One region of the Paenibacillus sp. J22P59 genome, then DNA from elsewhere that is predicted to be linked to it. Evidence: riboswitches for the same ligand, from Rfam matches in the RefSeq annotation. Region 1 holds a riboswitch; each other region holds the start of a gene.
The links. A riboswitch is a leader RNA that binds a small molecule or an ion and turns the genes downstream of it on or off. The one in region 1 is predicted to bind cyclic di-GMP.
Positions count from the first base shown of each region.

Region 1 (3,283 bases):
GCACCTGGCGGAAGCTCGTCAATTAATTCCATTCCGCTCAGCTTGGCAAGCTCATAATTGCCATCGACTACATTTTTTATCTCTACTTTGTAGGTAACTTCTCCCCCTACAATTGGGACGGTATCCCCGAAGCCTGTATTTTGGCTTTTGCGAACCTCCCATACATCATAGGTCGATTCGATAACCCCAGGCGTTGACGGACTTGGCTCCGGATCCGGAATGGGATTCGGATCAGGATTAATTGCCACATTGGCAGAGGAAGTGGTATTTTCATTCGTGTCCACCACAGTTACAGCAGCCGTATTTGTCGTTTGTACGGAACTGCTTACTCCTGTAGGCTTTACCTTAACCTCAATGTAGAATCTCCCTGCCGTTCCCGAGATTAACATACTGGGTCCGAATGTTAATGTCTGACCGTTACGAGAAGTATAATCCCCCCCTAAAATCTCGAACTGCGAAGGAACTGTATCAACTATGGTAATTTCCCTGCCGACTTGTGTAGACCCTGCGGCACTATAATCCAGATAATACTCAAAAGTCTCTCCGACATTCACTACACTTTTGGAGGCTGACTTCTCAAAAATCAATCCTGTTATTGGTACAGCCGCGTTAATAGGCGCAGCCAAGGGCTGTACCAACAGCTGCAGCAGCAGCAATCCTACGAGCAGGATTGAAATTCTACTATTACGTATTGAATTACTCTTCACTCGAACTCTCATCCCTTCTCTGTATCTGATTCCAAACACCTACTCCTTCTTTCACCTCCTAGTCTTCAGTAACTAGTATAAACAAAACTATCATGATGCCAACTGCCTAGTATGCTCTCGCTTCTAGTATACCTTGTAAATCTATCCAAAATCTAAACATATCCAAAAATTATGCAAAAAAAAAAAAAAGCTTAAGCCCTCTCTATGAGTGCTTAAGCTTTCTATTAGACATCCAATTAGTAGTATTTGTCCGTTTTGTACTGTGCATTATCTTTAATCATTGTTCCTTTTTTGCTGCTCTTGCCCATTCCAGCATCGACTGTTGTGTCGATCGTTACCCATTTCCCATTCAGGTAGACCTCATTCCAAGCATGGTACGTATCGACATAAGTCGAATTGCCTGTAACAAGCTTCGTAGGAATATCCAAGCTCCGAAGCATCGCACCGAATAAGGCAGCATAGCCATAGCATATATCCTTCTTCTCAAGGAAGGTACGATCAATCTGTGGAAGGTAGTCGGTGGAGGCAGTTTCTGCGAGCTTCTTGTCGTAGGTTATATTCGATACAATATATTGATGGATAGCCTTTACTTTATCCAAATCTGTCTTCTTGTCACTTGCCAATTGCTTGGCCTTCGCTATCGCCTTGCTTGTAGGGCTCCATTCCATATTCTGAACGGAGTTCAAGTAGACGGTCTTGCTATCTGCAAGATTCAATTGCAGCTTGCTGCTATCTACTGCTTTGTACCGGCTGCCGCTTGCATGCTCCAATATCGTAATGGTATATTCACCGTTGCCCATTTGAAGAGCGAAGCCCTCTTCCTGCTTGCCAGCGGACAAGGTATATGTGTAGCTTTGTTTGCCTTTGGCTATCATGACAACGGTCTTCACTTTGGCATTAACCGGATAATGAATCGTGACCAAGCCTTTGGACAGCTTGTCCGTCTTCAGCCACGCTTTGTCACTTGCATCCGCCATTCCTTGGGTAAGATTGAAAAAAAGAACGATACCCAACAGCATCACAACTAATTTGCGCATAAAAAAACTCCCTTCGGTGGCCAGGCTGCCTTTTCTCGCGAAGAAGGCCCTATAGCTTTGCGTCCCTGCCTTTCGACAGGTTTGCCATTATCGTATGAAGCACTATACCCTTACCATATCACAACAAAATTCGATGTCAATCTTTCTTTTTCACTCTCTATTAAACGGAATCCATCTTCGCATGAATAATGAGTCGATGGGTTGGGTCTACGATAGGATCACAAGTAATCAAAGTAAGCATACGATCGCGGTTATTGCTCGACAATACAGATAGGTCCGTTGGCAATACGACGGATTTATTCGTAACGATGTAGGTATAATTCCCCGCTTGCGTCTCAACCGTAATCGCATCCCCTGTATCCAGCTCATCCAATCGGTTGAACAGCCTGCCCTTCGTCTTGGCCCGGTGCGCAGCAATCGCAGCATTGCCAATCTCGCCAGGCAGTGGAGTCTCCGACATATGTGCTGCTGCGTGCCTCATGTTATCCCTCGTCGCTCCTTCCAGAACAGGGAGCTTAACATTAATTGCATCGATTCTTATAATGGCCAGCAAACCCTCCTTGTCCACCAAGGAGGTCTGCTCCTCTTCCTCCGAGCCCTCGTCCAATAATTGCGATACCGTCTCCAATTCGTCTCTCATGCGGAGTTGCTTCGCTTCATCTGCCGGCTTATTCATTAAATTCTCTGCCTCAGCAAGCAGCTTATCTTGCTGGCGCTCCGAATACCACTCATTCATTAATGGAAATAAAATAATAAGAATTCCTGCAATAATTAATAGATAGGATCGCTTGCGCACGAATGAACCTCCTCCCATCTTTATTATTCCTTACGTCCCTATACGAATCCTATACTTTCTCAGTCTATAAAAATTAAACGATGCCGCCCTGCTTCCACTGCTCTAACCATTGGTGCGTTTCGTCACTTGGCTCAATATCCAATTGCTCTCTTAGGATGACCGCCAATTGCTTATATTGCTCTTCCACAGCGATCTCGTTATTAATCGAAGCATACAGCTTCATCAAGTCCAAATAACTCTGTTCAAATACGGGATTGACTTGCTGGATACGTAGATTTACCCTAATCGCTTCATTAACATAGTGATGCTTGATATAGTATTGGCTCAGCTGCTGGGCATGAATCAGCCACAACATACGCAATCGTTCACGCTCGGGCTCCGCCCAAATATAATCATAATCCGCTAAATAATCATGAGTGTATGCCGCAAACACGGCCTCATGGCGATCCTTATTGTCTTCATTAATCAAATCCAGCTCGGCAAGCTGCTGCTCCCATTGCTCAATATCTATGCTCGCCTGTCCCATATGCAGCACATAGCCGTCCTTTAAGCTTGCTTTTTTAATAGAAAGAACGCTTGCTCCTGAACGGACTAACGTCTGGCGCACATGATAGATTGACGTATACAGTTGGGTAGCTGCTCGATGTGAATCAAAAGAGGGCCAGAGCAGTTCCAGCAATACATCCTTCTCCACAGTTTGTTCTCGATTATGCAGCAAATAGACAAATAGCTCCTGTGCTTTG
Region 1 covers NZ_JBXENX010000003.1:105,758-109,040, reverse strand. Annotated here, with positions in the region: gene AC50YO_RS05770 (SdrD B-like domain-containing protein) at 1-707, opposite strand, end outside; gene AC50YO_RS05765 (transglutaminase-like domain-containing protein) at 944-1,744, opposite strand; cyclic di-GMP riboswitch class I at 1,757-1,840, opposite strand; gene AC50YO_RS05760 (class D sortase) at 1,905-2,540, opposite strand; gene AC50YO_RS05755 (response regulator) at 2,614-3,283, opposite strand, start outside.

Region 2 (3,283 bases), on a different contig from region 1:
GGGGCATTACCCTCATATCAGCCATCCGGAAGAAACGATAAGTTCCATCAATGAGTATCTTTATTGAAATGAGCTAGATTAGAATCTGTGAAAGGATTTATGCGAATGAATGAACGGCTGAACTATGCGCCATGTGGATTTATCTCTATTACACATGAAGGAATGATCACGATTGTGAATCAAACTTTTCTTGATAAGATGGGATATCATCGGGAGGACCTGGTGCATAAGCATTTGGAATCTATTATGTCTACGGCAAATAAGCTTATTTTTCATTCTTACTTTTATCCGTACATACAGCTTAATGGGCATGTAGAAGAGATGCTTCTAAGCTTGAAGGATCATAAAGGAGAAGCGATTCCTTTTATCGTGAATGGGCGAAGGTATGAGAATAACGGTATAGAGATGATTGATTGTGTATTGGTCCAAATGGGCAAACGAATGGACTATGAGCTGGAGCTTCGGGCTGCAAAGAAACAAATTGAAGAAGCTTATTGGGAAAAAGATCAAGCACTTGAGAAGCTGAAACAAATTCATATGGAGATTGAGCAGAAGCAAGCTGAATTGATGGAAATTAATGCGATTCTCGTGAACTTATCTATAACAGATAAGCTCACGGGACTGAAGAATCGAAGATTTTTTCAAGAGAAACTGGAAGAACAAATAGCGAAATATAGAGATGAACAGACGCCATTTTCTCTGTTTATAGTAGATATTGACCACTTCAAGCATGTGAATGATACATGGGGCCATCAGACAGGCGATCAGGTTCTGGAAAAATTGGCGCAAATCTTACAGTCCCATGCTCGTCAAGAGGATGTGGCGGCCAGGTATGGTGGAGAAGAATTTGTCCTTATCCTGTCTGGCACAGATATAGAAGAGTCAAAGGCGATAGCTGACAACTTACGGCATGCAGTAGCGGATTCTAGATGGGAAACAGGGAAGCTGACAGTGAGTATAGGCATAGCTACCGTTACCCCTATAGATTCTGACGCAACGCTCGTGAAGAAAGCAGATCAAGCACTCTATGCCTCCAAAGAAAATGGGCGCAACCTGGTTACGCACATTAATGATTTATAATCTTTTTATATAAATTGGAAGTATTCATTAATTTAATGGTAATATTTATTATAGTTTATTGAATAATTATTGAATATAATCTGAAATACCTATTTGGATATGCTACTAAATATTCATGTCAGTATACATAAAACTATGGTATTGTTTGTTTGTATTCCAAACTGAATAGGCAAACCTATGGAAATGTAGGGACGCAAAGCTAAAGGGACTAAGGTTGCAAAACGATGTCAGCCAGCTGCCAAAGAGTGTATGACGCTTTTTGTTTTTTAAAGCTGCTGAGGTAATGGAGTCTTTTTTCTATGCAGCTTTATTCACAATCAGGCTACTCTTATGGAGTAGTTTTTTTGCGCCTATTTTAAGTCAGTGGTTTGGAATTATCATTCATCAGGGGGCAGAAAAGTATGAAGAAAATGATTGCGATCGCCACATCAGCAGCGATGCTAATCAGTTTTTCCAGTGAGACAGGTTATGTGTTAGCAAGTGAGCTGCATCAAGCAAATGGAGCGAAAAACGTATTGGTAAGCCAAGCTCGTGCAACAAGCGCAGCCTCTGTAGCTCCTTTTGATTTATATGGCAAAGAAATTCTCCAAGCGTACAATGAAGTATTCAAAATGAACACTACGAATATTAAATCAATCAAAAGCAATGGCGGGAACTATCCAAACTCTGCAATAAATAAGGCTATTGATGGAAATATGGATACCCATTGGGAAACGGGCAAGCCTAACTCTGCCAGCTTTACGAACGAAGTCGTTATCCAATTGAATGAGGAGACGATCCTGAATCGCGTTATCTATGCAGCTAGGCAATCCAGTGCCAAAGGGAAAGGCTTCGCTCAGCAATTTGATATTTACAGCTCAGCTACGGATGAAGGTGACAACTTTACTCTCGTTTCTACTGGTGAATATAAAGGCTCAACGGGAGATATTGTGGCGATTCAATTCGCGCCAACTGCCTTTAAAAGATTGAAATTCGTATTCAAGCAAGCGAATCAGGATTGGGCGAGTGCAGCGGAATTTGCCTTGTACAAAGAAGATCCGGTCAGTGATCAGGTAGACAACCTGTTCACAGATGGAACGATGAGTGCTGTTACACCAGCTTATAATAGTACAGCAACAATTGCAGCGCTTGAGGACGCGGCGAAAGCCCATCCGCTATATTCTCTATTAAGAGAGCAAATAGAATTGGCTAAAAAGATCGTTAGTGGCGAAATCAATATGGAAGGGATGACTATTCAAGCCGAGCAGCATGGGGATATGAAGAAGCATGCGCAGCAAAATCTACGATTCGGCTTTGGAACTAACAATCAATCTACCGGATTCGTGGCTATGCCAGGCGATCAAATTAATGTCTATGTAGATGTGGAGTCTGCTGCGAAAGTGCCTTCTCTAGTATTCTCGCAACAGGAGGGCTCTTGGTCGAGCTGGGCAAGAGGCGTACAATTGCGTCCGGGTAAAAACACGATTACAGTACCTGAAATTCCAACCAACAGCGCTTATTCGAATGAAGTGACGAAAGGCGGAACGGTATATATCGTCAATCCCTATACGTCTGAAGAGCAAGGAAAAGCCCCTCGTATTCGTTTCGAAGGCGTCGAGAAAATTCCTTTTATGACGAAGAATACGGACCCCGAGCAATTCAAAGCCTTTTTGACTGCCTATAAACAAAGAGTAGACCAGGACAAGGCGGCGCACCCGAACATTCGAGATCGCCAATTAATAGACGTGGTCGAGATGGTCAGCGACCGGATTATCTTTACGGGAACGGCTACGGATGCCTACAACAAGTTTATTACACAAGGTCTGAGCCCAATGGATACTTTGACCGGCTATGACTACTGGATAGACAAAAACTTTGATTTCTATGGTCTGGATGGACGAAGTGAGCAGCATGATCCTAAGCTTATCCGAGAAAATGTAAGATTGATGCAGCCATACGGCTTCATGTATGCAGCGGGTGACCATACGGGTATCCAGCGTGGAGAAGTAGGGTTGATGCTAGAGGATTTCAGTAAAGTATATCCAGGCTGGGGCTTGACTCATGAGATCGGGCATCGGATGGCTGTTGGCGAGCGGGAATATGGCGAAATTACGAATAACATGGTAGCTATGCTCATGTCGATTGCCTATGATTCTATGGATAATCGGATACCGTTCGAAGAGATTTATAACTATGTGATTGAAGAAAATAAAGTGGCGATGGA
Region 2 covers NZ_JBXENX010000001.1:207,002-210,284, forward strand. Annotated here, with positions in the region: gene AC50YO_RS01065 (alpha/beta fold hydrolase) at 1-67, shown strand, start outside; gene AC50YO_RS01070 (sensor domain-containing diguanylate cyclase) at 106-1,080, shown strand; cyclic di-GMP riboswitch class I at 1,239-1,323, shown strand; gene AC50YO_RS01075 (NPCBM/NEW2 domain-containing protein) at 1,482-3,283, shown strand, end outside.
Region 2: it holds a riboswitch for cyclic di-GMP, as region 1 does, so the genes downstream of both, AC50YO_RS01075 (NPCBM/NEW2 domain-containing protein) here and AC50YO_RS05765 (transglutaminase-like domain-containing protein) in region 1, are expected to answer to the same signal.

Region 3 (3,283 bases), on a different contig from region 1:
GATGTGCGAAGCTGCTGATTCATCCATACCGCTTCTTGGAACATCAACAGCAGGTTCTGGGACATATCCTTAAAGTTGTGTACGAGTGAGGAAATCTCTAATATACTGCTGTTCGGCCATTCCAAAGGGACCATCTGCTTCAGCTTCATAGGCAGATCGGTCGTCGATTCAGCCAGTTGCATCAGGCTGCGGCTTAACCAGCGATTAATAGCTAATGCCAGCATAGCGGCAATCGCGACGCTTCCGAGCATATACAGCAATTGATAAATATATTCTCGGAACATCTGTCCCTGGTACACCTCAACAGGAACACTGACCCTAAGCGTCAAGGGAACCCGGTTCAGCTCAACCTTATAAACATAATGTGCATTCCGCCATTGTTGGGTTGGGAGAAGAACGGTCGATTGGGCAGGTACTTCAATGAAAAAGTTTTCTACGATAGGAATAGCCGACGTTGCTTCAGCATGCTGTTGAGCTGTCAGAGGCATTGCATTGCTGGTCGCCAATACCTTATTCCGCTCTGTGCTGGTGATCGTAAGGTCGAACAGCTTCTGAGTCGTATTTCGATTAATAATTTCTTGAAGATATCCCATCTGTATAATATGCTCTGTGCGAATACCCAGTACATCCTCTTGCTTCCATTGCTCAAGTTCTTTCATTATGCTGTTCGCCGTATTGCTGGCCGTTTGGAGTGTCGTGCGAGTCGACACATCATAGGAATTCCAACCGCTAATGATCATATTCACGAGGAACGATAGAGCTACAACGGCTATCGAGAGGTGGAACAGCACCCTGCGGAACGGGATTGGGCGAGATTTGTCCTTAATAAGGCCAAGCCACCGTGCCAAGGGCAAATAATCGACTAATATTTCTGCGACTAACGTATTGAACAAACCATTGGATGCCGTAATAGCAAGCAGCAGAAAAAATTCGGTCGGAGAGAATACCCCAGAGAGCAAGCAAGCAACAAACGTAATCGGGGTACCGATTATTAACCAGAATAAGCCATCCATCTTAATCATGGAGCCTGGCCTTCTTAACAGCCAATAACCAATCCAACAAACTTCGAGCAGGAAGATACTTACAAACGCTGGATCATAGAATAGGAATATAGCGGCAGCATACACGACGGCAGCAGCAGGCAGTCCAACTCGCAATCCGAACAATCGGACCAAAGACAGCAGCAGAATATTCGTGAAGGTAAACGTAATGCCATAAATAAGCTGCAAGGGCTGTGAAGCGCTACCAAGAGCTAAGATAACAGCTCCTGCAATAAAGAGCCACCTGCGAAGGGGGTCGGAATTAACGAGAAGTCTCCACATGGGCGCAATCCTCCTGACGCATATCAATACAATGGGTCGTGATGAGAGAAAGGTTTGTTTTGATTCCCATATAAAAAAAACCAACAGCGATGCATGTGCAGCTATTTGGTCTCCAATCAACATAATAGATATGTCGGTCTGCAACCCGGCTGTCATATGAATTTACTTAAGACCCGTGGCTTTGCGTCCTATGCTCTCGCATAGTTTGCCTTTTCTATATGTTATTATAATATTTATATTTTACTAAAAGGAACGTGAAATTGGTAGCATTTTCATGCTTTTTTGGCATTATTTTAATACCGACAAACATCGTGTCTGTTCGCGATTTTTAGCTGTTTTTTTCCGACAAATTTCATGCAAAACAACCAAAAAATACGAATTACAGCGGGCGATCCCGCTGTTATCCGTCGATAAAAAAATAAGCCGCGCTAGCTGCTTTCCTCTCTTTTCTATTCATACCAGAAAGGGCTGCATCATATCTCACATTATTGTAACGTCATAATGAAGCTGGACAGCAAAAACCCACAACCTCGTGCGGTTGTGGGTTTACACATCATAGTATTACGATATTTTCCCTGCTTTTTGGTTCTTTCTGTGCAGCTTGATTTGCTGATCGGACGAGATCAGTATCGGCAGAACCTTAGTGCTGCTAATCATAGAAGACTTACACTGCAAGCATACAGGATCTTCTTTGAATGAGAAGCTATCTCTTATCCAACCGTTGCATTGTACGCTTGTACAGGACCAAATAGTGGTCATTTCTTCAGGTAAATTCTCCAACGGTCTATTCCAAGAATAATTCAATGGACCTTCCCCCTCAGAACAATCTTTGTGACTGGGTAGCATGATATTAAAAATCCCCAAACGGTTCGTTTGGGGATTTGATCATTATTCTACAGTTTTACAACGTTCTCAGCCTGTTGGCCTCTTTGACCTTGAACGACGTTAAACTCTACTTTTTGACCTTCGTCAAGCGATTTGAAGCCGTCGCCTGTAATTGCGCTGAAATGTACGAATACATCTTCGCCGCCTTCAACCTCGATAAAACCAAATCCTTTTTCTGCATTAAACCATTTAACTGTTCCTGTTTGCATAGAAACACCTCCAAATTTTACATGAAATTCTTATCCTGTTACAAATAAAAATTCACATATTGCACAAGGTTAGTAATTAAAATAATAACCCTCGGCAATATGTGAATTAGGTTAAATTCCAATATACTAATAATACCTTACTTTGAGACGAATAGCAAATTCTATATTTTAGAAATGATTGCATGGCCTATACCTTAATGGAATTATTCTCTATAATCCTCCACAATCATCTCAAGTGCGCCTGTCTCCGGGTCCATAACAAACCCATGTACAGGGATAGCCTCAGGGAACAGCGGATGCTTGCGGATCATCTTAACGCTATGCATGACCCCATCCTCCGGGCGCTCAAACCCGCGCAGAAACTTTTCCATTCGAATGCCCGAATTTTCAAGTGTCTCAATAACCAAAGGATCGATGCCATGCTCGGCAAACTTGCTGATAATCCGATCCGGTTCAATCTCCGTCATTCCGCAATTGAGATGACCTATGACAATAATCTCGCGTGCTCCTAATTCATATACCGCTACCAGAATGCTTCTCATAGCGCTGCCGAAGGGCTGGGTTAGGATGGCACCCGCATTTTTAATATACTTCGCATCGCCATTCTTCAAACCAAGCGCCTTCGGAAGCAGCTCGCTAAGCCGTGCATCCATGCAAGTAAGAATCGCTATTCTTTTATCCGGGTACTTGTCCGTTAAGTAATCCTCATAGGACTTCTCTTGGACGAATTGTTGATTATATGCCAATAAGCTGGGGACGATAGACATCTGATGGCCTCCTTAAATGATGCTGAACCTGAATAGGTTTTTTTATTTTAACATCAAATTTATAAGGATGGCAAAATTGTCGAAGCCCCGCCGTGCAATG
Region 3 covers NZ_JBXENX010000014.1:103,341-106,623, reverse strand. Annotated here, with positions in the region: gene AC50YO_RS21410 (putative bifunctional diguanylate cyclase/phosphodiesterase) at 1-1,322, opposite strand, end outside; cyclic di-GMP riboswitch class I at 1,459-1,542, opposite strand; gene AC50YO_RS21405 (cold-shock protein) at 1,884-2,126, opposite strand; gene AC50YO_RS21400 (cold-shock protein) at 2,216-2,416, opposite strand; gene AC50YO_RS21395 (beta-class carbonic anhydrase) at 2,620-3,183, opposite strand.
Region 3: it holds a riboswitch for cyclic di-GMP, as region 1 does, so the genes downstream of both, AC50YO_RS21410 (putative bifunctional diguanylate cyclase/phosphodiesterase) here and AC50YO_RS05765 (transglutaminase-like domain-containing protein) in region 1, are expected to answer to the same signal.